DNA from 3 places in the Streptomyces hebeiensis genome. Region 1 is predicted to be linked to each of the others. Evidence: riboswitches for the same ligand, from Rfam matches in the RefSeq annotation. Region 1 holds a riboswitch; each other region holds the start of a gene.
What was found. A riboswitch is a leader RNA that binds a small molecule or an ion and turns the genes downstream of it on or off. The one in region 1 is predicted to bind S-adenosylmethionine.
Positions count from the first base shown of each region.

Region 1 (7,582 bases):
ACGACGGACGGGACAACGGACGGGACGACGGCCGGAACGGCCGGCAGGACCCGGCGAGGGACGGCGGAAGCGGCGTCGGGCGGCGCGTCGGGCGAGGCGACCGGCCGGACCGACACGCCGACGAGGACCCGTACACGCCCTCGGCGCGCCGGATCGAGCGCGAACGGTACAAGCGCGCCCGGGCCCGCCGCGCCACGGCGATCGCCGCCCTCTCCACCCTGGTGACGGGCCTCGTCCTCGTCATCCTCGTCACCGGCTCGCCCGGCTGGCAGCGCACCCGGGAGACGTTCCTGAGCGCCGAGTACGCCCGGATGGCGCTGCCCAAGGTCCTGGAAGGGCTGCTGCTCAACCTGCGCCTGCTGGCGGTGTGCGGCCTGTGCGTCCTGGTGCTCGGACTGTTGCTGGCCGTCGCCCGCACCCTGCGCGGCCCGGTCTTCTTCCCCCTGCGGGCGCTGGCCGTCGCCTACACCGACTTCTTCCGCGGACTGCCGCTGATCATCTGCCTGCTGATGGTGGTCTTCGGCGTGCCGGCGCTGCGGCTCCAAGGCGTCACCACCGACCCGGTGCTGCTCGGCGGGACGGCCCTCGTGCTGACGTACTCCGCCTACGTCGCCGAGGTGTTCCGGGCCGGTATCGAGTCCGTGCACCCCTCCCAGCGGGCGGCGGCCCGCTCGCTGGGGCTCTCCCGTGCCAGGACCCTGCGGTACGTGGTGCTGCCGCAGGCCGTACGGCGGGTGATTCCACCGCTCCTCAACGACCTGGTCTCGCTCCAGAAGGACACCGGCCTCGTCTCGATCGCCGGTGCGGTCGACGCCGTGTACGCGGCACAGATCATCGCCGGGAAACACTTCAACTACACGCCGTACGTGGTGGCGGGCCTCGTCTTCGTCGCGCTGACCATCCCGATGACCCGCTTCACCGACTGGGTCACGACTCGCACGGAGCGCCGGCGCGCACAGGGAGGAACGGTATGACGGGCGATCAGGATCCGGTGCTGCGCCTGGAGTCGGTACGCAAGACCTTCGGCGGCACCCGCCCGGGCCGCCGGGCCGGCCGCGGTGGCGGGGCCGGCGGAGCCGACGGCGGCGGCCGGGTCGTCCTGCGGGACGTCTCGCTCGACGTGCCCCCGCACACCGTGACGGCGCTGATCGGCGCGTCCGGCTCGGGCAAGTCGACCTTGCTGCGCTGTGCCAACCTGCTGGAGGAGGTCGACGACGGCGCGATCTTCCTGGACGGCGAGGAGATCACCGCCCCAGGGGTCGATCCGGACGCGGTGCGCCGCCGTATCGGCGTGGTGTTCCAGTCGTACAACCTCTTCCCGCACATGACGGTGCTGGAGAACGCCACTCTCGCGCCGCGCCGCGTGCTCGGCCTCCCGCGCGCGGAGGCCGAGGACCGGGCGCGGGAACTGCTGGCACGTCTCGGCCTCGGCGACCGGTCGGGGGAGTACCCCGACCGGCTCAGCGGCGGACAGCAGCAGCGGGCGGCGATCGTCCGGGCCCTGGCCGTACGGCCCCGGCTGCTGCTCCTGGACGAGATCACCGCGGCGCTCGATCCCGAACTGGTCGGTGAGGTGCTCTCGGTCGTACGGGACCTCAAGGAGGACGGCATGACGATGGTGCTGGCCACCCACGAGATGGGCTTCGCCCGGGAGATCGCCGATCAGGTGTGCTTCCTGGACGGCGGCGTGGTACTGGAACGAGGCACGCCGGCACGGGTCTTCGGTGAACCGCGGCACGAGCGGACGCGGCGCTTCCTGCGCCGGATCGTGGCGGCGGGCCGGCTCTGAGCGGGCCGGCCTCCAAGGGTCAGACCGGGCCGAGGATCCCCGGCAGCGTCACAGCCGCGCCCGACGACAGCGGGGCGTCGCAGGTGCGGCGGTGCAGACGGGCCATGTCGTCCGGGCGGAAGGCGGCCTGGAAGGCCGGGTGGCCGTACAGCCGTCGTACGTAGGCCCACAGCCGCTCGTACCGGCCGATGTCCTGTGCGGTTCCGGCGTCCAGGTGGAGCCGCTGCACGCCGTCGAGGTGCACCAGCGCCACCCAGACGTCCACGTCCGCGGCCGTGAGGTGGCCGCCCGCCGCGTACGGTCCCCGCGTCAGCCGTGCCTCGAGCAGGTCCAGCGCCGCGAGCAGTGTCCGGCGGGCCTCGTCCCGGCCCGGTCGCGCCGCCGCCGCGCACGCCCGCTGGGCCGCCCGCGTGACGTCCTCGTCGAGCAGCGCACGGACGGCCTCGATCTCCGTCAGGAGGGCGGGGGGACGCAGGTCCGCGGCCCGGCCGACGCGGTCGCCGACCTGGTCGACGAGGTCGCGCAGGATGTCGGGGGTGTGGTTGCTGACGACGCGTCCGCTCCACCGGTCGCACAGCGCGGGCACGGTCAGCGGACCGTCGTAGCGGTGCCGGGTGGCCTCGTACGCCCGGCGCAGCCCGGCGAGCGGACCGGGGGCGTCGGCCTCGGCGGGCAGCGTGAGGACCGTGGTGGTGACCGCGTCCCCGAGCCCGAGCAGGCCGAGGGTGAGCGCGACGCGCAGCGAGCGCGGACAGCCGGCCGAGAGATACAGGTGGTAGCGGCGCGGCGCCGGGTAGAACCCGCCGGCCCGGTCGTCCCCGATCCGGCTGCGGAAGGGGACGGAGGCGGGAGTGGGGCGGGCGGAGGGTGTCGTGTGCGGACAGGGCGGGGCCGGCTTGCGCGGGTGCGTGGTGGTCCTGGGCGCGGTGGTCGGGGGCATGGCTCTCCAAGAGGTGGTGGAGGGACCCCGGTGACAAACGGCGGCACCGGTGGGCGGACGGGCATAGTGAAAGGACCCCTAAGGGGGCGGGCAGGCCGAAGCGGGCCCCGTGGGCAGTGGCTGATCGGTGGCCCGGCGGCCACCGGTCCTTCGCGGACGTGTGGCCGGGGACGTCCCTAACGGGCGGAAACGCAGGCGCTGCTGACGCGCAGCAGGTCGATGTGCAGACGCCGCGTCAGAAGGAGGGAACGGGGCACGCGGGAGCGCCGGTGACACCGTGGCGCGTCCGCTCTCGCGCCGGCACTCCTGGGCATCTCACCGGTCCCACCGTCGGGGGCTCGCGGGACGCGAGACCGAGCTTGTCCCGCCACTCCGGCGGGGCCTGGTCGTCACCCGGGGCACCCCGTCGCGGTGGAAGGGTTGCCCGTCAGCGGGCCGGGGCCGATGACCCGCACGAGCAGAAAACTCCTGCGCGGCGGGCGCTGACAATCGTGACCGTCCACAACAGTCTGATCGCGCTCCGCGAGACCGTCAAGGGAGGCGTCGGCGCCCGACGGGGCGTGCGTCCGGCGCGGCGCTTCCGCCCCCGGGACCGTGCCGTCAGGGAACAGCGAGGTTGTCGGGACAGACCGGTCTACCTAGTATGGCGCGGAGGCGGAGGGCCGTACACGGACGTACGGGTCAGGACGAACGCACGGGACAGGAGGGGCATGACGGAGACCGGTGCGGCACCCGCGCGGCCGACCCGGCGGGGCGGCGCGCGTGCGCGGCTGCTCGCCGCCGCGGCGCGCCGTTTCTACGCGGACGGGGTGACGGCCACGGGGATCGACACGATCACCGCCGAGGCCGGCGTCGCGAAGATGAGCCTCTACAACAACTTCTCCTCGAAGGCCGAACTCGTCAGGGCCTACCTCGAGGCCAGGCACGAGGAGTGGCTGGGACTGTACCGGCGACGGCTGGAACGGGCCGACGGCCCCCGCGCGAGGGTGCTCGCCGTCTTCGACGCGTACTCCGACCACGCGGCGCTCGCGTACGAGCACGGCTTCCGGGGCTGCGGGCTGCTCAACGCGGCCGCCGAACTGCCGGCCGGCGACCCGGGGCGGGACGCGGTGCGCCGCCACAAGGAAGAGGTCGAGGAACTGCTCGCCGGCCACCTGCGCGGCCTGCGGCCCGACCGGCGCAGCGAGAGCGACGCGATCGCGGAGCACCTGTCGTTCCTGCTGGAAGGCGCGGTGGCACGGGCCGGTCTCGAGGGGGACGGGGCCCGCCTGCGGCGGGCGCGGGCGCTGGCCGCCTCCGTGGTGGACGCCTGGGCCGGGACCCGGTGACCGGGGCGGGGACGGGCCCGCACCCGTCGCGCGGCGGCGGAGCGGGCGCCGCGTGCGTGCTCGCGGCCTCGGTGCTGTGGGGCACCACCGGAACCGCGGCCACCTTCGCCCCGGCCGTCGGCCCGCTCGCGATCGGGGCCGTGGCGATGGGGCTGGGCGGACTGCTCCAGGCCGTCACCGCCGCCCGGCCGATCACGCGGGACCGGGCCGCCCTGCGCGCGCGGCGCGGCCTCGTCCTGCTCGGCGCGGTGGCGGTGGCGGTCTACCCCCTCGCGTTCTACACCTCCATGCGGCTGGCCGGGGTCGCGGTGGGGACGGTCGTGTCGATCGGCGCCGCCCCGCCCGCCGCCGCGCTGGTCGAACGCCTCGTGGACCGCCGTCGGCTGACGGCCCGTTGGGCCGCCGGTGCCGGGCTCGGCCTGCTCGGCGTCGTCCTGCTGTGCGCCGCCGAGGCCGCCCGGGCGCACCCGGGCGCGGGGGCCGGGTCCGGGTCCGGCGCGAGGACCGTCCTCGGGGTGGGCCTCGGCCTGGTCGCCGGTGTCACCTACGCCGTCTACTCCTGGGCGGCGCACCGTCTCATCAGCGGGGGTACGGCGTCCCGCGCCGCGATGGGCGCGGTCTTCGGGCTGGGCGGCCTGCTGCTCCTGCCGGTCCTGGTGGTCACCGGCGCACCGCTGCTGGCGTCCTGGTCCCATGCCGCCGTCGGCGCGTACATGGCCCTGGTGCCCATGTTCGCGGGATACGTCCTGTTCGGCTGGGGGCTGGCGCGGGTGACCGCGACCACCGCGACGACGCTGTCGCTCCTGGAACCCGCCGTCGCCGCCGTCCTCGCCGTCGTGGTCGTCGGGGAGCGCCTGCCCGCGCTGGGCTGGGCCGGAGTCGCCCTCGTCGTCGGCTGCCTCGCCGTCCTGACCGCCCCCGCGCGACCGGTACGCCGCCCCGCCCGCGCCGTACGCCCCTCGCGTGGGGCACCGCCCGTTCCCTCCGTGCGACCGGTGAACGGCGACGTCGGCCCGGCCCCGGTGGCAGCGGGCCGGGAACCGCCGGAATAGGTCATTCCACCTCTTGCCCTCCGCCTCTTACGCTCCGCGCGTTTTCGAGGTGGACTGGAAGAGGAAGCCTGACAGCTCGGCCTCGGGAGAGGAGGCGGGCATGCGTTTCTCCGACCGCACCGCCGCCGGGAGGCGGCTCGCCGACGAAGTGAGGCGGCTGCGCCTCGACGATCCCGTTGTCCTGGGACTGCCGCGGGGCGGCGTACCGGTGGCCTACGAGGTGGCCCGGGCCCTCGACGCGCCCCTGGACGTGATCGTGGTCCGCAAACTCGGCGTGCCGGCCCGGCCGGAACTCGGATTCGGCGCCATCGGCGAGGGCGGCGTCAGCATCCTGAACGAGAGCGTGGTCATGGCCGCCCGCGTAGGCGCCCGCGAGCGCACCGCGGTGGAGCGGGCGGAGCGGGCCGCGCTGGAACGGCGCCTCGAGCACTACCGGGGCGAGCGCCCCGCGGTGGAACTCGTCGGCCGGACGGCGCTGATCGTGGACGACGGGATCGCCACCGGCTCCACCGCGTCCGCCGCCTGCCAGGTGGCGCGGGCGCGGGGCGCGGACCGGGTGGTGCTGGCCGTGCCGGTGGCGCCGCCCGAGGCGCTGGCCGCCCTGGACCGGGAGACCGACGCGCTGGTCTGCCTGTCCTCGCCCGACCGGCTGGGCTCGGTCGGACAGTGGTACGACGACTTCTCGCAGACCGATGACGCGGAAGTCGCCGAGCTGCTGGCCGAGAACGCGCGGACCGTGGGTCACGGCGCGCGCCGTGACCCGCCGGCCGTCGACGCGGAGGTCACCATCGGCGCCGGATGGGTCGGCCTCCCCGGACACCTGGTCCTGCCGTACGGGGCGCCGGGCGTCGTGGTCTTCGCCCACGGCAGTGGCAGCAGCCGGCACAGCCCGCGCAACCAGGCGGTGGCCACGGAACTGAACCGGGCCGGTCTCGGCACCCTGCTGTTCGACCTGCTGACCCCCGACGAGGCGTTCGACCGGGGCAACGTCTTCGACATCCGGCTGCTGGCCGAGCGGCTGGGCCGGGCCACCGCGTGGCTGCGCCACGAGCACCCGGTGCCGGTCTGCTACTTCGGTGCCAGTACCGGCGCCGCGGCCGCGCTCGCGGCCGCCGCGGAGCCGGCCGCGGAGATCGCGGCCGTGGTCAGCAGGGGCGGCCGGCCCGATCTCGCGGGGGAGCACCTGGCCGCCGTCCGCGCGCCCACCCTGCTCGTCGTGGGCAGCGCCGACCTCCAGGTCGTGGAGCTGAACCGGTCGGCGGCCGAGCGGCTGCGCTGCGAGCACCGGCTGGCGCTGGTCCCCGGGGCCACCCACCTGTTCGAGGAGCCCGGGGCGATCGAGGCGGTGGGGGAACTGGCCCGTGGCTGGTTCCTGGACCACCTGCCCCCGTCCGGCACGGTGGGTCTCGGGGAGACCCGGTACGACCGCTCGGTCTGACCGGCCCGCGTTCCGGCGCCCGTCCGGGTCGGCGGAAAAGTGGAAGGATGAGAAGAGAGTCCCTTTTGGGGAGGCAGTCATGCAGTCCAAGCAGTGGAACGCGCAGATCGACATCACGGAGGACGGCGACGAGACGCGGGCCCGTGCCGTCCTGAACACCGGGGAGACGTCCCACGTCGTGGGCAGGGGTGTCGCGCGCCGCAACCCCGTCGACCGTACGGTTCCCGAGATCGGCGACGAACTCGCCGCCAGCCGGGCCCTGGAGGACCTCGCCATCCGCCTGCACGACGTCGCTTCCGACGACATCGTGCAGCTCGCGGGGCCCGCCGACACCGCCCTCAGATGACCGACGACCCGGGCCCGGCGGTCAGCGGCCTCCGCGGCCGGTGACGGGGCCCGGCGTCGGGCCCGGCGGCTGGGTGGCGGCCGACGTCAGGCGCGGTGGGACCAGTGGGGTTCGACCCGCGCCCACTCCTTCTCCCACCGCGCGCAGTCCCGGTGGTCCAACGACCGGCGGACGGCGGCGCGGACACAGGCGGCGAGCCCGACCGCCCCGCCGGCTGCCGTCACCCCCGTTGCCACGCCGGAGAACAGCGTCACGGCGGGCCCGGGGCTCGACGGTGGCGCCACGACCTTCTCCGTCCTGTCGTCCACCCAGATGTGCACTTGCCGGCCCTTCCGCAGCCCCGCCGCTACCGCGGCCGTACCGTGGTGCGTGCCGTCCGCCGCCGTCCAGCGGACCGGTGCGCCGGCGAGCGCGACGCCCGGCCCCGCGATCGGGGCGGACCCACCGGCGTCGCCGGTGAGGACCGCTGTCACCCGGTGCCGGTCCGCGCTCCGGCTCCGGGTGACAGCCTGGTAGTGGTCGTACGTCGCCGCCCCGGCGGCCCACCCCGCGGCCGGTACGCCGATCACCAGAGCGGCGGCGATCAACAGGTCCACCCAGATCCGCAGCCAGTCGGAGAGCCGCAGGAGCGGATTGGCCCGATGCCCGTACGGCGACAGCTTCCCCAGCCGTCCCGTGTGGTGGTGCGG
Region 1 is NZ_CM129812.1:740,718-748,299, reverse strand. It holds gene ACU6P3_RS03140 (amino acid ABC transporter permease) at 1-974, shown strand, start outside; gene ACU6P3_RS03135 (amino acid ABC transporter ATP-binding protein) at 971-1,789, shown strand; gene ACU6P3_RS03130 (glutathione S-transferase C-terminal domain-containing protein) at 1,809-2,729, opposite strand; gene ACU6P3_RS03125 (putative leader peptide) at 2,906-3,043, opposite strand; SAM riboswitch class IV at 3,080-3,226, opposite strand; gene ACU6P3_RS03120 (TetR/AcrR family transcriptional regulator) at 3,440-4,057, shown strand; gene ACU6P3_RS03115 (DMT family transporter) at 4,114-5,109, shown strand; gene ACU6P3_RS03110 (phosphoribosyltransferase family protein) at 5,210-6,547, shown strand; gene ACU6P3_RS03105 (DUF1876 domain-containing protein) at 6,627-6,893, shown strand; gene ACU6P3_RS03100 (Rv1733c family protein) at 6,980-7,582, opposite strand, start outside.

Region 2 (7,582 bases), 3.6 Mb from region 1:
CGGCGTCGGCGCCTGGCACGGCACCTGGATCGAGGAGAAGGGCCGGGCGGTCGCCGTCCACACCCGCCGCGCCTCCGACCCCCAGGCCGCCTTCGACGCCCTGCGCGGCCCCCTGGCCGAACTCGCCGCCCGCCACGGCCTCATCGTCGAACCCGGCCGCATGGTCCTGGAACTGCGCCCGCCCGGGATCGACAAGGGGGTGGCGCTGACGGAGTACGCCCGCGAGGTGGGCGCGGAGACGGTGCTGTACGGGGGCGACGACCTGGGAGACCTCCCGGCGTACGCGGCGGTGGAGAAGCTGCGCCTGGAGGGCCACACCGGACTGCTGGTGTGCAGCGGCACGGACGTGCCCGAACTGGCGGCCCGCGCGGACCTGGTACTGCCGGGACCGGGAGCGCTCGCGGACTTCCTGGAGCACATCGGCCGACGTCTGGGCTGACTGGCGCGCCGTACAGTCCGGCTGTGGTGGACGTGCGGGTGGGGGAATTACGCAAGAGCCGCGAGCGGTTGCGGCAGCGCGGTGACGAGGCGGACAAGGCGGGGGACCCGGCCACTGCCGGTCTGATGCTCTTCGTACAGCGCCGAGTGCGGGCTGAAGGCGGAGATCCTGGACCGTGTGCTCAGGGCGCGGGACACCTCGATGCTGCCCGCGCCGGCCGCCCGTCTCCCGCTCCGCCCGCGGCGGCCCGGGCCCGTCCCGGCGGCTACTCCCCGCGCGGCGCCCGCAGCTGTTCCAGCTGGTCCAGGAACCATTTCTGGGGCGGCAGTGCCGTCGCCGCGCCCGACAGGCGCTTCGTGCGTTCCGCGCGCTCGTCGGGGCCCATGGTCAGCGCCTCGTGCAGGGCCGACGCCGTCGCCGTGATGTCGTACGGGTTCACCACCAGCGCGTCCTCGCCCAGCTCCTCGTACGCGCCCGCCTCCCGCGACAGCACCAGCGCGCAGCCGTGGTCCGAGACCACCGGGATCTCCTTGGCGACCAGGTTCATGCCGTCCCGGATCGGGTTGACCAGCGCGACGTCCGCCAGGCGGTAGGCGGCCAGCGAGCGGGCGAAGTCGTCCTTGACGTGGAGGATGACCGGGCGCCAGGTGTCCGTGCCGAAGTCGGAGTTGATCTGCTGGGCCACCCGGCTCACCTCCGCCGTGTAGTCGCGGTAGACGGCCAGGTCCTGCCGGGACGGGTAGGCGAAGGCGATGTGGACGACGCGTTCGTGCCACTCCGGGCGGTCGGTCAGCAGGCGGCGGTAGGCGTGCAGGCCGCGGACGATGTTCTTGGACAGCTCCGTGCGGTCCACGCGGACGATCGTCTTCCGGGGCGCGGTGTCCGCGTCGCCGCCGCCGATCTCCTTGCGCAGCGCCACCAGCCGCTCGTCCACGTCCGGGCGGTGCGCCCGCTCGCGCAGGAAGTCGGCGTCCGCGCCCAGTCCGTGCACTCCGATGCGCGTGTCGCCCGTGCCGCCCAGCAGCGACTCGCAACACGCGCGGAACGCCTCCGCCCAGCGGTGGGTCAGGAACGCCGCGCGGTCCGCGCCCAGGATGCCCCGCAGCAGCTGGCGCGCGACGTCGTCGGGGAGCATCCGGAAGTAGTCCACGGGCGCCCACGGCGTGTGCGAGAAGTGGCCGATCCGCAGATCGGGGCGCAGCGCGCGGAGCATGCCGGGAACCAGCGCCAGGTGGTAGTCCTGCACCAGGACCGCCGCGCCCTCGCCGGCCTCGTCGGCCAGGGCCTCGGCGAACGCGCGGTTGTACGTCTCGTACGCCGCCCATTGCGCCCGGAACTCCGGGCCGAACGACGGCTCCAGCGGCGTCTGGTACAGCAGGTGGTGGACGAACCACAGGGTGGAGTTGGCCACCCCGTTGTAGGCCCCGGCGAACACCTCGGGCGCGATGTCCAGCATGCGCACCCGCCGGCCGCCCGTCTCCGCCGGGTCGATCCGGCCGTCCGTGCGCCGCACGGCCTCCCGGTCGCCGTCGCCGAGCGCCGCGCACACCCACACCGCGTCCGTACCGGGCCCGATGGCCGACAGCCCGGACACCAGGCCGCCGCCCCCGCGCTTCGCGGTCAGCGTGCCGTCGTCACCGAACGTGTACGAGACGGGGCCGCGGTTGGAGGCGACGAGGACTTGGGCGGCGTGCTCGGAGACCATGTCGCGAAACCTAGCCCGTCGAGGAAACGCTCAAACGTACGGATGTGGTCCGGCACGGGTGAACCCGGGACCGTTCCGCCCGCCGGCCACGCCACCGGTCACGCGTCGGCGGGCTGAGCCGGCGGATCGGTGAGCCGTCCGGGCCGCCGCCCCCGGACCCGCCGCGCCGGTACCGCCGCCCGCGGCGTCGTCGCGCCCCGGTCCTGCCGGCCGTGACACCCCGGTCCCGCCGCTTTCGGTCACGCCGCCCGGCGCGCCGCGTACTCCGCGATCTCCCGCATCGGCGGCCTCTCCTCCGTGTCCACCGGGTGCGTACGCGGTACGAACCCGTCCCCGCCGCGCTCGAACTGCGTCAGCTCCGGCCGGACCAGGTGCCCGCGCGAGAGCCGTACCTGGGCCGTCCGGTAGATCGCCGCCGCCATCCGCCCGAGCGCCCGTTCGTCCTGGTGGCGGTGGAACCGCACCCCCACGTCCACCTGCGCCAGCGCGTCCAGCCCCACCGTGTGCAGGGCGTCGACGAGCAGGCCCAGCTCCACGCCGTACCCGACAGGGAAGGGCAGCCGCTCCAGCAGCGAGCGCCGCGCCGCGTACTCCCCGCCCAGCGGCTGGACGAAACCGGCCAGGCGTGGCCAGTGCAGGTTGAGCAGCGGGCGGGCCACCAGCTCGGTCACCCGGCCGCCCTGACCGCCGCCCCCGGCCCCCGCCGAGCCCGAGCCCGCCGCCATGCTCGTGTCCGCGCCCGCCGCCGTGCCCGTGCCCGCGTCCGCCGCCACACCCGTGCCCGCCGCGCCCAGCGGCCGGTCGTACATCGCCTTCACGAACTGCACCTCGGGGTCCGTCAGCAGCGGTCCCACGATCCCCGAGACGAAGTCGGCCGAGAACCGCCGCAGATCGGCGTCCACGAAGCACACGACATCACCGCTCGTCACCAGCAGTGACCGCCACAGCACCTCGCCCTTGCCGGGCAGGGCCGGCAGCCTGGGCAGGATCGCGTCCCGGTGCACCACCCGTGCCCCGGCCGCCGCCGCGGCCTCGGACGTACGGTCCGTGGAACCGGAATCGACCACCACCAGCTCGTCGACCAGCGGCGCCCTCTCCATCAGCTCGTGCCGTACGACGGAGACGATCCCGCCGACCGTCTCCTCCTCGTTCAGGGCGGGCAGCACGACGCTCACCGTCGTGCCCCGGGCGGCCTTCGCCGCCAGCAGCCGGTCGAGCGGACGCTCGGCCACGGACCAGGAACGCCTGGTCAGCCAGTGCTCCACCTCTTCCAGCACGGTCGGTACTCCCTGCGCGTCTGCCATGAAACGTGATCCATCTCGCGGTGCGGACGGCTATCTCAACCGTCCACCCCTTCGGTTACAGTCTTGAACACGTGAACAAACGCACCGGACCCAGGGTCCGGTGCCATAGCGCTCATCCAGAGGGACTGAGGGAACGGCCCGTCGAAGTCCCGGCAACCCTCCCGCCGACCATTCGAGGTCACGGTGGGGAAGGTGCCAATTCCGGCTCGTGGCGAAGTACGTCGCGAGGAAGATGAGGAGAAAGGGCCTCGCCTCCATGGCTGTGCAGACCGCCCCCACCGGCGACACCAACAGCGCCGCCGGCGCCCCCGCCACCACCGTTTCCACACCGGCGTCCGTCGATCTCGGGCCCGCCGCCGCGCTCTCGTGCCGCGAATGCGGCCAGCGGTTCCCCCTCGGTCCCATTTTCGCCTGCGCCGAGTGTTTCGGGCCGCTCGAAGTGGCGTACGACCTCCCCGGCGGCGACCCGGAAGAACTGAAGAAGCGCATCGCCGAGGGCCCGGACAACATCTGGCGCTACGCCCCGCTGCTGCCCGTCCCCGCCGACGTGGCCACGAAGCCGAGCATCAACCCCGGCTTCACCAAGCTCGTCAAGGCCGACAACCTCGCCCGTGAGCTGGGCGTCACCGGTTCCCTGCACATCAAGGACGACTCCGGCAACCCGACGCACTCCTTCAAGGACCGGGTCGTCGCCATCGCCGTCGAGGCTGCCCGCGCCTTCGGCTTCACCACGCTCTCCTGCTCCTCCACCGGGAACCTCGCCGGGGCCGTCGGCGCCGCCGCGGCCCGCGCGGGGTTCCGCTCCTGCGTCTTCATCCCGCACGACCTGGAGCAGGGCAAGGTGGTCATGGCCGCCGTCTACGGCGGTGAGCTGGTCGGCATCGAGGGCAACTACGACGATGTGAACCGGTTCTGCTCCGAGCTCATCGGCGACCCGCTGGGCGAGGGATGGGGCTTCGTCAACGTCAACCTCCGGCCGTACTACGGCGAGGGTTCCAAGACGCTGGCGTACGAGATCTGCGAGCAGCTCGGCTGGCGGCTGCCCGACCAGATCGTCGTCCCGATCGCCTCCGGCTCACAGCTCACGAAGATCGACAAGGGTCTCCAGGAGCTGATCAAGCTGGGTCTGGTCGAGGACAAGCCCTACAAGATCTTCGGTGCCCAGGCGAAGGGCTGCTCGCCGGTGTCCACCGCGTTCAAGGCCGGGCACGACGTCGTACGGCCGCAGAAGCCGGACACCATCGCCAAGTCCCTGGCCATCGGCAACCCGGCCGACGGTCCGTACGTGCTGGACATCGCCCGGCGTACCGGCGGCGCCGTCGAGGACGTGGACGACGAGCAGATCGTGGCCGCGATCAAGCTGCTGGCGCGGACCGAGGGCATCTTCGCGGAGACCGCGGGCGGCGTGACCGTCGGCGTGACCAAGAAGCTGATCGAGGCCGGTGTCCTCGACCCGGCGCTGACGACCGTGGTCCTCAACACGGGCGACGGGCTGAAGACGCTGGACGCCGTGGCGGAGACGACGGGGCCGACGGCGACGATCCGGCCGGACCTCGACGCGTTCCGCGCCGCCGGTCTGGCCGGCTGACCGCGACGGCCGTCGTCCGTCCACGGCCGTCGTCCGTCCACGGCCGTCGTCCGTCGGCGGCCGTGCTCGCCCGGGGCTGTTCGGCGGCCCTGCCCGTCCCGGCGGTCCGGCGGCGAGCCCGCCCCCCGGGTCGCTCGCGTCCGGCTCGCCTCCCGCCACCGCGTCCGGCTCGCCTCCCGCCGCCGCCCCTCCTCCTCACGAAAGGCTTCCCATGAGCGTCAACGTCCGTATCCCCACCATCCTCCGCACGTACACCGGCGGCCAGGCCGAGGTCTCCGCGCAGGGCGCGACCCTCGCCGATGTCATCCAGTCCCTGGAGAAGGACCACCCCGGCATCGCCGCGCGCGTCCTCGACGACCAGGGCAAGCTGCGCCGGTTCGTGAACGTGTACGTGAACGACGACGACGTCCGCTTCGAGCAGGGGCTCCAGACGGCCACGCCGGACGGCGCCGGCGTCTCGATCATCCCCGCGGTCGCCGGCGGCTGACGCCCCGTCTCCCGCCCGCGCGGGTTGCCGCACGTGCTCGGAGAATGCCCCTCTCCGCAAGAGAAGCGGAGGGGGGCATTCCCGATGGTTGAGCACGGTAGAGTGTGGGAACACCCCTCCGCCGGCCGGGTCGAACCCCCCTCGGACGCGATCGAGAACGCGACAACCTGAGGGGAAAACACGGGTGAACTTTGCGCGGGATGCGCGCTTTGCCCGGCCCGACTTGCCCCGGAACGCAGTGGATTCAGCACTATGCGTGTTCGGCCATCCCCAGATTTCTCGTCCGATTGACCTGTTGCAGAGGGCAGTTGGGCAGATACATTCAGCCGCGGTCGACGCGTTCCGGCGCGAAGTGTGGCCCCGTGCGAGGGCCGGTACTAGGGGAGTTGGGCATGGCTCAGGGCACCGTCAAGTGGTTCAACGCGGAGAAGGGATACGGCTTCATCGCGGTCGACGGTGGTGCGGATGTTTTCGTCCACTACAGCGCGATCCAGATGGATGGCTACCGCACCCTTGAAGAAGGTCAGCGAGTGGAGTTCGAGATCTCGCAGGGCCAGAAGGGTCCGCAGGCGGACATGGTCAAACTCGCCGTCTGATCCCGGCGCGATCGGCCACCGACGCACTCACTCCGAGGGGCCCGTATCCCAGAACTGGGATACGGGCCCCTCGCGTGCGTACGTGTGTGCGCGCGGAAGCGCGCACGTACGAGGCGGGGTGGGACGGGACGGGGTGGGGCGGCCCCCGCGCCCGGCGGGAACCGCCCTCGACACCCGCCCGGAGGGACGGGATCCGGGGGCGGGCGGTCGCCTTCGTGCTTGCACTCTCGGGGGTCGAGTGCTAATCATTGGTTAGCACTCTGCGAGTGAGAGTGACAACTTCAAAGGACCGGGCCGGTGAGGCCCGAGGGCCGGTGGGGCAATGAACCACCAGCTCTCCGGCCGTCCGTCGCGGGCGCCAGCGCGGTCCGGAGCAATCCTTCCCCAAGCTCTCAACTGCGTTCGAGCAGGGGAGACCCCATCCGTCCGGGAGGACCACTTCACATGGCCAAGATCATCGCGTTCGACGAGGAGGCACGGCGCGGTCTCGAGCGCGGGATGAACCAGCTCGCCGACGCCGTCAAGGTCACCCTTGGCCCCAAGGGCCGCAACGTCGTCCTTGAGAAGAAGTGGGGCGCCCCCACGATCACCAACGATGGTGTGTCCATCGCCAAGGAGATCGAGCTCGAAGACCCGTACGAGAAGATCGGCGCCGAGCTGGTCAAGGAAGTCGCCAAGAAGACGGACGACGTCGCCGGTGACGGTACGACCACCGCGACGGTCCTCGCCCAGGCGCTCGTCCGTGAGGGCCTGCGCAACGTGGCCGCCGGCGCCAACCCGATGGCCCTCAAGCGCGGCATCGAGAAGGCCGTCGAGGCCGTCTCCGGCGCCCTGCTCGAGCAGGCCAAGGACGTGGAGACCAAGGAGCAGATCGCTTCGACCGCCTCCATCTCCGCCGCCGACACCCAGATCGGCGAGCTGATCGCCGAGGCCATGGACAAGGTCGGCAAGGAAGGCGTCATCACGGTCGAGGAGTCCCAGACCTTCGGTCTGGAGCTGGAGCTCACCGAGGGCATGCGCTTCGACAAGGGCTACATCTCGGCGTACTTCGCCACCGACATGGAGCGTATGGAGGCGTCCCTGGACGACCCGTACATCCTGATCGTCAACTCCAAGGTCGGCAACGTGAAGGACCTCCTTCCGCTGCTGGAGAAGGTCATGCAGTCGGGCAAGCCGCTGCTGATCATCGCGGAGGACGTCGAGGGCGAGGCGCTGTCGACGCTGGTCGTCAACAAGATCCGCGGCACCTTCAAGTCCGTCGCCGTCAAGGCCCCGGGCTTCGGCGACCGCCGCAAGGCCATGCTGAACGACATCGCCATCCTCACCGGCGGCACGGTCATCTCCGAGGAGGTCGGCCTCAAGCTCGAGAACGCCGGCCTGGACCTGCTGGGCCGCGCCCGCAAGGTCGTCATCACCAAGGACGAGACCACCATCGTCGACGGTGCCGGTGACAGCGAGCAGGT
Region 2 is NZ_CM129812.1:4,368,140-4,375,721, forward strand. It holds gene otsB (trehalose-phosphatase) at 1-439, shown strand, start outside; gene ACU6P3_RS18850 (alpha,alpha-trehalose-phosphate synthase (UDP-forming)) at 705-2,144, opposite strand; gene ACU6P3_RS18855 (glucosyl-3-phosphoglycerate synthase) at 2,384-3,421, opposite strand; SAM riboswitch class I at 3,558-3,687, shown strand; gene thrC (threonine synthase) at 3,705-5,036, shown strand; gene ACU6P3_RS18865 (ubiquitin-like small modifier protein 1) at 5,248-5,523, shown strand; gene ACU6P3_RS18870 (cold-shock protein) at 5,916-6,119, shown strand; gene groL (chaperonin GroEL) at 6,564-7,582, shown strand, end outside.
Region 2: it holds a riboswitch for S-adenosylmethionine, as region 1 does, so the genes downstream of both, thrC (threonine synthase) here and ACU6P3_RS03125 (putative leader peptide) in region 1, are expected to answer to the same signal.

Region 3 (7,582 bases), 1.2 Mb from region 1:
GCTCGATCGGGCGGTGTGGGCGCCGTAGGGTGCGGACAGCGGACCGGGCCCGCGCGTCGCGTACATACGTCCGTGACGACGGGCGAGGGGCCCGGACGGGGCACGGTCAGACGCGGACGCCGAACTGGAACGGCATGTTGTTGATGGACTCGTAGCGCACCTGGGCGCCCGGCTTCGGCGCGTGCAGCACCTGGCCGTTGCCCGCGTACAGGCCGACGTGGTGCAGGTCGCCGTAGAACAGGACCAGGTCGCCCTGCTTGAGCTCGCCCTGCGACAGGCGCGCGCCGGCCCCGGCCTGCGCCTCGGAGGTACGGGGTATGGAGACACCGGCCTGGGCGTAGGCCCAGGAGGTGAGGCCCGAGCAGTCGAACGAGCTGGGGCCGCTGGCGCCGTAGACGTACGGGGTGCCGATCTTGCTCTGCGCGGCGGCGAACGCGGCGGCGGCCCGGTTCGAACCGGGCGGAGCGTCGCCCAGGTCGGTACGGGCGGAGCTGCCGCCGCCACTGCCGCTGCCCCGGCTGGCGCGCTCCTCGTCCTCCTTCTGGAGCGCGGCGCGCTCCTGTTCGGTGAGCGTGTTCAGGAGTTCCTGCGCGGCGGCGTACTTGGCCTGGGCTTCCTTCTTCTTCTTGGCGAACTCCTTGCGGGTCTCCGCGAGGTCCTTGACCTTGTCCTGGGCCTCCTTGCGCTGCTGCGCGAGAGAGCGCTGCTTGGCCTGGATGTCCTGGATCTGGTCCGCCTGCTTGGCACTGACCTGGTCGAGCGCGGACGCCTGTTCCAGGTACGTGTCGGGGTCCGAGGAGAGGAAGAGCTGCACCGAGGGGTCGATGCCGCCGTTGCGGTACTGGGAGCTGGCGATCGCACCGAGCGCGGTGCGCATCTGGTTGAGCTCGCCCTGGCCCCGCGCGACCTTGTCCTGAAGCGCGCCGACCTGCTCCTCGAGCTTGTCCTGCGCCTCCTTGGCCCCGTTGTACTTCTCGGTGGCCGCCTCCGCGTCCTCGTAGAGCTTGTCGACCTTCTCCTTGACCTCCGCCTTGCTCGGCTTCGGGTCGGCCTGGGCGGCCTGGGAGGACATGGCGACAGCGGCGGCCGCGGTCGCGGTGAGCACGGTCACACGGGCGCGGCTCGGCTGCTTGGGACGACGGTGGGACGCCACGGAGGCGAGCTCCTTCTTCCTCAGCCGCCTACCGGGCCAGGAGGACGGACCGGGCCCCGGCTCCTCGCGTCCGACACCCCCGCGAGCAGGGCTGGACTGCGAGAAATCGGCGGTGCCTTCGCTGTCACCCCGGGTGGGTGATCAACCGCGCGAAGGTTCGAGCCATGACCTTAGTGACCGCCCCGTGATCAGTTCAAATCCTTCCCGAAAAAATCTCGGTCAGAGAGCGCATTATTTACCGACACCGAGCATGCAGTAATGGCCATTTGACGCCACGTTCCCCCACCGTACGACCAATTCGGTCATTACCGGAGAGAATTGACGGAAACCGACTGAACGCGACGGAGCGAGCGGAGAGTGCGAGGGCGACGAACGCGAGGAAGCGGCGAGAACAGGCGGAACCGAGCACGGTCAGACGCGGGAGAGCCGCTTCAACAACAAGGCGGACGCCACCGGCCTGGCCCCCGCCTTCGCCACCCCGTCCGCGACCTCTCTGTCGGTGGAGACCACCACCACGGGCCGGCCCGGCGGCTCCGCCCGTACGAGCTGCCGGATCAGCTCGTCCGCCGTCACCCCCGGCTTGGAGAACAGCACCCGTACCCCGCGCGGTGGTGCCAGCAACACCGGCGCGGCCAGCTCCGCGCCGTCGAAGACACAGGTCATCTCGGCGCCCGTCTGCGCCGCCAGCATCGCGAGACCGCCCAGCAGCCGCAACCGCTGCTTCTCCAACGGCATCGTCGGATAACCGGTCTTGGTGACGTTGTAGCCGTCCACCACCAGATGCGCCTGCGGCAGCGCGAGCAACTGGTCGAGCAGCGCGGGGTCGGTCTCGGACAGCGCGCGGGCCGCCACGTCCTTCGGGGACATCCGGCCCGGTTCCACCGCGTCCACCAGATCGGCCGGGCGGACGGCGGCGGGCGGCAGCGCCAGTTCCCGCCGCAGCCCCTGGGCCGAATCCAGCAGGGTGTCCAGCAGCAACCGCAGCCGCATGTCCTCGACGGAACGCCCCTCGCGCGCGGCCCTGCGGCTCGCCTCGACCGCCGACTCCGCCTCCCCGAGCCGCGCCTTGGCCCGGCGGGTCTCGCTCTCCGCGGCCGACACCTGCGCGGCGGCCTCGGCCCTGACCGCCTCGGTCTCCGCGGCGAGGCGGCGCAGCGCGGCCTCGCCGCGCCGCACGTCGCTCTGGGCGCTGCGCAGCTTGCGGTGCAGTGACTCGGCCTCCTTGCGGACGCTCTCCAGCTCCGCCCGGAGCCGGTCCGACTCGCTCTTCGCCCGCTCCCTGGCCCCGGCCAGCTCGGCCCGCAGCCGGTCCAGCTCGCGCCGGGTCTCCTCGTCGGCCCGCTCGGCGTCGGCCCGCTGGGCCTCCTCGCCCGCGGCGGCCACCAACTTCACCCATCCGGGGGGCCTGAGAACGTAGGCGGCCGCGGCCACGTCGACCGGATCGGCGGCGGCCGGCGGCGAACCGGCCTCCAGGGCGGCCGTCAGCTCCGGCTGGGCCACGCCCAGCCGCTCACCGATCCGCTGCCGGAACAGCGGGTCGCTCTCCAGGGCGGCGGCCATCGCGTTCCCCGCGAACTTCGCCCGTCGGCTCGGGGTGAAGCGGGCGTACTGCCGCAACTGCACCGGGAGTTCGGTGACGGTCAGCCCGCCGAAGGCGTCCGAGACCAGCGCCACGACCCGGCGCCGTACCCCGTCCGGGAGCGGGCGGTCGAGCTCCTCCACGGCGTCGCCGCCGGCCGCGTCGGCCGGCTCAGCACCGCTCGAGGACTGCTCCACGATCCGTCACCCCATCTACCCCTTTCGGGCGGCTCCCTCAGGAACCCGATCCCGGCCTGTCCACCAGCTCGATCTGATCCACCGCGTTGCACCAACGGCAGCGCACCGACTCGATGGTCTCACTGACCACCTCGCGCTCCTCGACCTTCGGTTCTCCCGCCAGGTCCAGATGGACGTACTCCACGGCCCTGGAGGACCGGGTCACGTCGAACCTCGTGAGATTGCCGCACAGCGTGCAGCGCCACCGGGTGGTGGCTGTCGGCTGGGGAACCGTCGTCATCGTCTGCCGCCCTCTTTCCCTCGTCCTTGATGCGGTTGCCCCGCGGTGCGCCGTTGAACTGCGGATGAATCTCCTTCCGCAACCCTACGGCCTCACGGGTACCCGACGGGAGCGGCGAGGCACTCTGTGCCACTGACTCCCGATACGCCATGCTCTGTCCCGTGATGACGCGGCGAACGGCATGAGGTGGCGGTCGGACATGGAGCGGCGGGGGCGGGACGGGGCGGCCGGAACGCCGGTGATCACGTACGGGCTGATCGTCCTGTGCTGCCTGGCCTTCCTGTTCAGCCCCGGTTCCGGGCTCGATCCCGGGTACGGGGAGGGTGACGCGCTCCTCGCCGCACAGAGCGCCTATTTCGAACGGTGGGGGGTCGTTCCGAACCAGCTGACGAACCTCTCGTCGCACACGTCGCACGCCCTGCACACCCTGCTGGCGCCGCTGACCGCGCTCTTCGTACACGGCAGCTGGCTGCATCTGCTCGGAAACATGCTGTTCCTGTACGTTTTCGGCGCGATGACGGAGGAACGGCTCGGCCGGACGCGCTTCACGCTCTTCTATCTCGCCACCGGCTATGTCGCGCTGGTCGGCTACGCGGCGGCGAACGCCGCCTCCGACCAGACGCTGGTGGGCGCGTCGGGGTCGATCTCCGGGGTGCTGGGCGCCTTCCTCCACCTCTTCCCCCGGGCCCGGGTGACCAGCGTCTTCCCGTTCCTGCTGTTCCTGCCGCTGCGCTTCCCCGCCTGGCTCGTGCTGATCTTCTGGTTCGTGCTCCAGTGGCTGGCGGCCCGTGGCGCGGGATCCGGCCCCGGGGTGGCCTACCTCGCCCATCTGGTGGGCTTCGTGGTGGGGTTCCTGTACGCGTGGGCACTCCGCCGGCGTACGGATAGAGTGAAAAGCCCTACCGCGGCCACCGAGGGAGAACACCAGCCGTGATCACCGCGATCGTGCTCATCAAGACCAGCGTGGACCGGATCCCCGAGATCGCGGAGTCGATCGCCGCGCTGGACAGCGTCAGCGAGGTCTTCTCGGTGACCGGTACGTACGACCTGATCGCGATGGTCCGGGTCGCACGCCACGACGATCTGGCCGAGGTGATCCCGGGCCGGATCAGCAAGATCCAGGGCGTGGAGGCGACGGACACGCACGTGGCGTTCCGTACGTACTCGCAGCACGACCTGGAGGCGGCGTTCGCGATCGGCCTCGACGCGTAGCGCCTCCCGGCGGGGGCCGCGGAACGTCGGGTTCCGGCGTCCGGCGCGACGGGCCGGCCCCGCGTACGCGAGCCCACCGGCCCCCGCCTCGGGAGCCGGTGCGACAGGGCCGTGCGGGACGGCCCGTACTCCATCGCCCGCGTCACGCGACGGCCGTGGTCTCCCGGTCGGGAACGCAGCGGCCGTCCTCCGTCCGATAGTTCCACCGGGCGCCCTCGCTCACCAGTTCCCGCACCGCCCGCACGAACCTCTCCACGTGCTCGTCCGGGGTGCCGGCACCGAAGCTGACGCGGATCGCGTTGAGCGACCGCTCACCGGGGCCGGCCTCCGGGGCGCCGCACTCCCCCGGCTCCTGGGGGCCGCTGCCGAGCAGGGTCCGCAGCAGCGGATGCGCGCAGAAGAGGCCGTCCCGCACCCCGATGCCGTACTCGGCGGAGAGCGCGGCGGCGAAGTGCGAGCTGTTCCAGCCCTCCACCACGAACGACAGGACGCCCACGCGCGGCGCGTCGTCACCGAACAGCGAGAGCACCCGCACCTCGGGCACCTCGGCCAGCCCCTCCCGCACCCGGCGGATCAGCCGCCGCTCCCGTGCGGCGAGGGCGTCGAAGCCCGCCTCGGTGAGCGCCGTGCAGGCGGAGGCGATCGCGTAGGCCCCGATGACATTGGGCGAACCGGCCTCGTGGCGGGCCGCCGTCGTGTGCCAGTCGACGTCCACCCCACCGTCGGCACGCCGTGCCACCCGACGGCTGGCGCCGCCGCCCGCGAGGTAGGGCTCCCCGGCCCGGAGCCAGTCCGCGCGCCCGGCGAGCACACCGGAACCGAACGGCGCGTACAGCTTGTGCCCGGAGAAGGCCACCCAGTCGACGTCGAGCCCGGTGATGTCCACGGCGTGGTGCGGCGCGAGCTGCGCGGCGTCCAGCACGATACGGGCCCCCCGCGCATGCGCGGCGGCGGCGAGTTCCCGTACGGGCCACAGCTCACCCGTCACGTTGGACGCCCCGGTCACACAGACCAGCGCCGGCCCCCGCCCCGCACGGACGTCGAGCGCGCGCTCCAGCGTGGAGACGGCCTCGGCCGGGGAACGGGGGGCGTTCAGATACGTCACCTGGGCGTCGCGCCACGGCAGCAGCGAGGCGTGGTGCTCGGTCTCGAAGACGAACACCTGGCAGTCGGCGGGCGCCACGGCGGCCAGCAGGTTGAGCGAGTCGGTGGTGGAGCGGGTGAAGACGACCTGGTCGTCGGGGCGGCAGCCGAGGAACTCGGCGACGGTGCGGCGGCTGTTCTCGAACAGGTCGGTGGACAGCTGCGAGAGGTACCCGGCGCCGCGGTGGACACTGCCGTAGTACGGGGCGTAGGCGGCGACGTCGTCCCAGACGCGCTGGAGGGCGGGCGCGCTGGCGGCGTAGTCGAGGGCGGCGTACGTGACCTCGCCACCGGTGACGAGCGGCACGGTGACGTCGCGGCCGAGCACGGGGAGCGGCTCCGCGGTGGCGGCGGCGGTGAGGGTGTCGGCGGTGTTCGGGCATGCGGACATGGCGGTATCTCCCGGTGGCACAAGTCGGAACGGCTTCAAGAGCCCACGCGGACGCGGCGGAGGGACACACGGCGCCGAACGGCGTGGGGGTGGGAAAGGGCGGTGGCGCCCTAGCGCATTCGCTTGCTCACGAGACTGCTCCCTTGAGGACCAGGACCCCATGGGTTGCAGGGGTCCGCGCTTGCCGCGGACCTCGCTGCCCACGGCCTGGTCTTCACCCGGGGCACCCCGCCACGGACGGAGGGTTGCCGGACAGCGGGCCGGGGCCGTAGTCGCTGTCACTCATGACCTGGAGCGAGAGTATGGCACAGGGGGCGGCGGGACTGAACGGGTGTCCGCGATTCGGGACGCGGGGTGGTGCGCGCGGGTGACGCCTGCGGCGGGCTGCTCCCCCACCCGCCCCTTCCCACCACCGGGGCGGGGACCCGGACCACCGTTACGGGGGCTCCGCCCCCGAGCCCCCTGGCGCCGGCTGCGCGGCGCGGGGCGGGCCGAGGCCCCGGCCCCGGGCCCACGACCGGGCACGGCACCGTCCCCGCCGGAGGCGACTACGCGTGGCTCGCCCTCACCCAGGCCTCCAGCACCCGCCCCGCCGCCCCCGAGTCGATCGACTCCGCCGCCCGCGCGATCCCCGCCGACAGCTGGAGCTCCAGCGAGTCGCCCGTCGGGTCCAGCGCGACCAGCGCCGCCGCCGCGTTCAGCAGAACCGCGTCGCGGACCGGGCCCTGTTCGCCGGCCAGGAGGCGGCGGGCCACGTTCGCGTTGTACGCCGCGTCCGCGCCGCGCAGGGCGTCGACCGGGACCAGGTCCAGGCCCACCTGGCGCGGATCGAAGGGCTCCTCGGAGGCCTTGCCGTCCCGTACCACCCACACCCGCGACGTCGCCGTCGTCGTCAGCTCGTCCAGGCCGTCGTCGCCGCGGAAGACCAGCGCGGTCGAGCCCCGCTCCGCGAGCACGCCCGCGACGATCGGGGCCATCCGCGCGTCCGCGACCCCCGTCGCCTGCGCGCGGACCCGCGCCGGGTTGGTCAGCGGGCCCAGGAAGTTGAAGGTCGTCCGGATGCCCAGTTCCTTGCGGGCGGGAGCCACGTGCCGCAGGGCGGGGTGGAACTTGACGGCGAAGCAGAAGGTGATGCCCGCCTCCTGGGCCACCTCCGCGACCCGCCGGGGGGACAGTTCCAGGTTGACGCCGAGCTGTTCGAGGACGTCGGACGCCCCGCTCGCCGAGGACGCGGCGCGGTTGCCGTGCTTGACGACCTTCGCGCCGGTGCCCGCCACCACGATGGAGGACATGGTCGAGATGTTGACCGTCTTGGCGCCGTCCCCGCCCGTGCCGACGATGTCCACGCTGCGGCCCGGTACGTCGATCAGGTTGGCGTGCGCGTACATGGCGCGGACGAGACCGTTGATCTCCGCGACGGTCTCGCCCTTGGCCCGCAGGGCCACCGCGAAGCCGGCGATCTGCGCGTCGGTGGCCTCGCCGCTCATGATGCGGTCCATCGCCCAGGCGGTGGCGTCCGCGCTCAGGTCCGTGCCGGCGAGCAGCGCGTCCAGGATGCCGGGCCAGGAGTACGCCGCCACGGTGTCGCCTCCGGCGGGGGTAACAGCGCTCATGCTCGCTCCTGGGT
Region 3 is NZ_CM129812.1:1,901,214-1,908,795, forward strand. It holds gene ACU6P3_RS08180 (C40 family peptidase) at 107-1,153, opposite strand; gene ACU6P3_RS08185 (NYN domain-containing protein) at 1,565-2,929, opposite strand; gene ACU6P3_RS08190 (hypothetical protein) at 2,967-3,209, opposite strand; gene ACU6P3_RS08195 (rhomboid family intramembrane serine protease) at 3,409-4,143, shown strand; gene ACU6P3_RS08200 (Lrp/AsnC family transcriptional regulator) at 4,140-4,421, shown strand; gene ACU6P3_RS08205 (aminotransferase class V-fold PLP-dependent enzyme) at 4,564-5,955, opposite strand; SAM riboswitch class IV at 6,128-6,245, opposite strand; gene trpD (anthranilate phosphoribosyltransferase) at 6,504-7,568, opposite strand.
Region 3: it holds a riboswitch for S-adenosylmethionine, as region 1 does, so the genes downstream of both, ACU6P3_RS08205 (aminotransferase class V-fold PLP-dependent enzyme) here and ACU6P3_RS03125 (putative leader peptide) in region 1, are expected to answer to the same signal.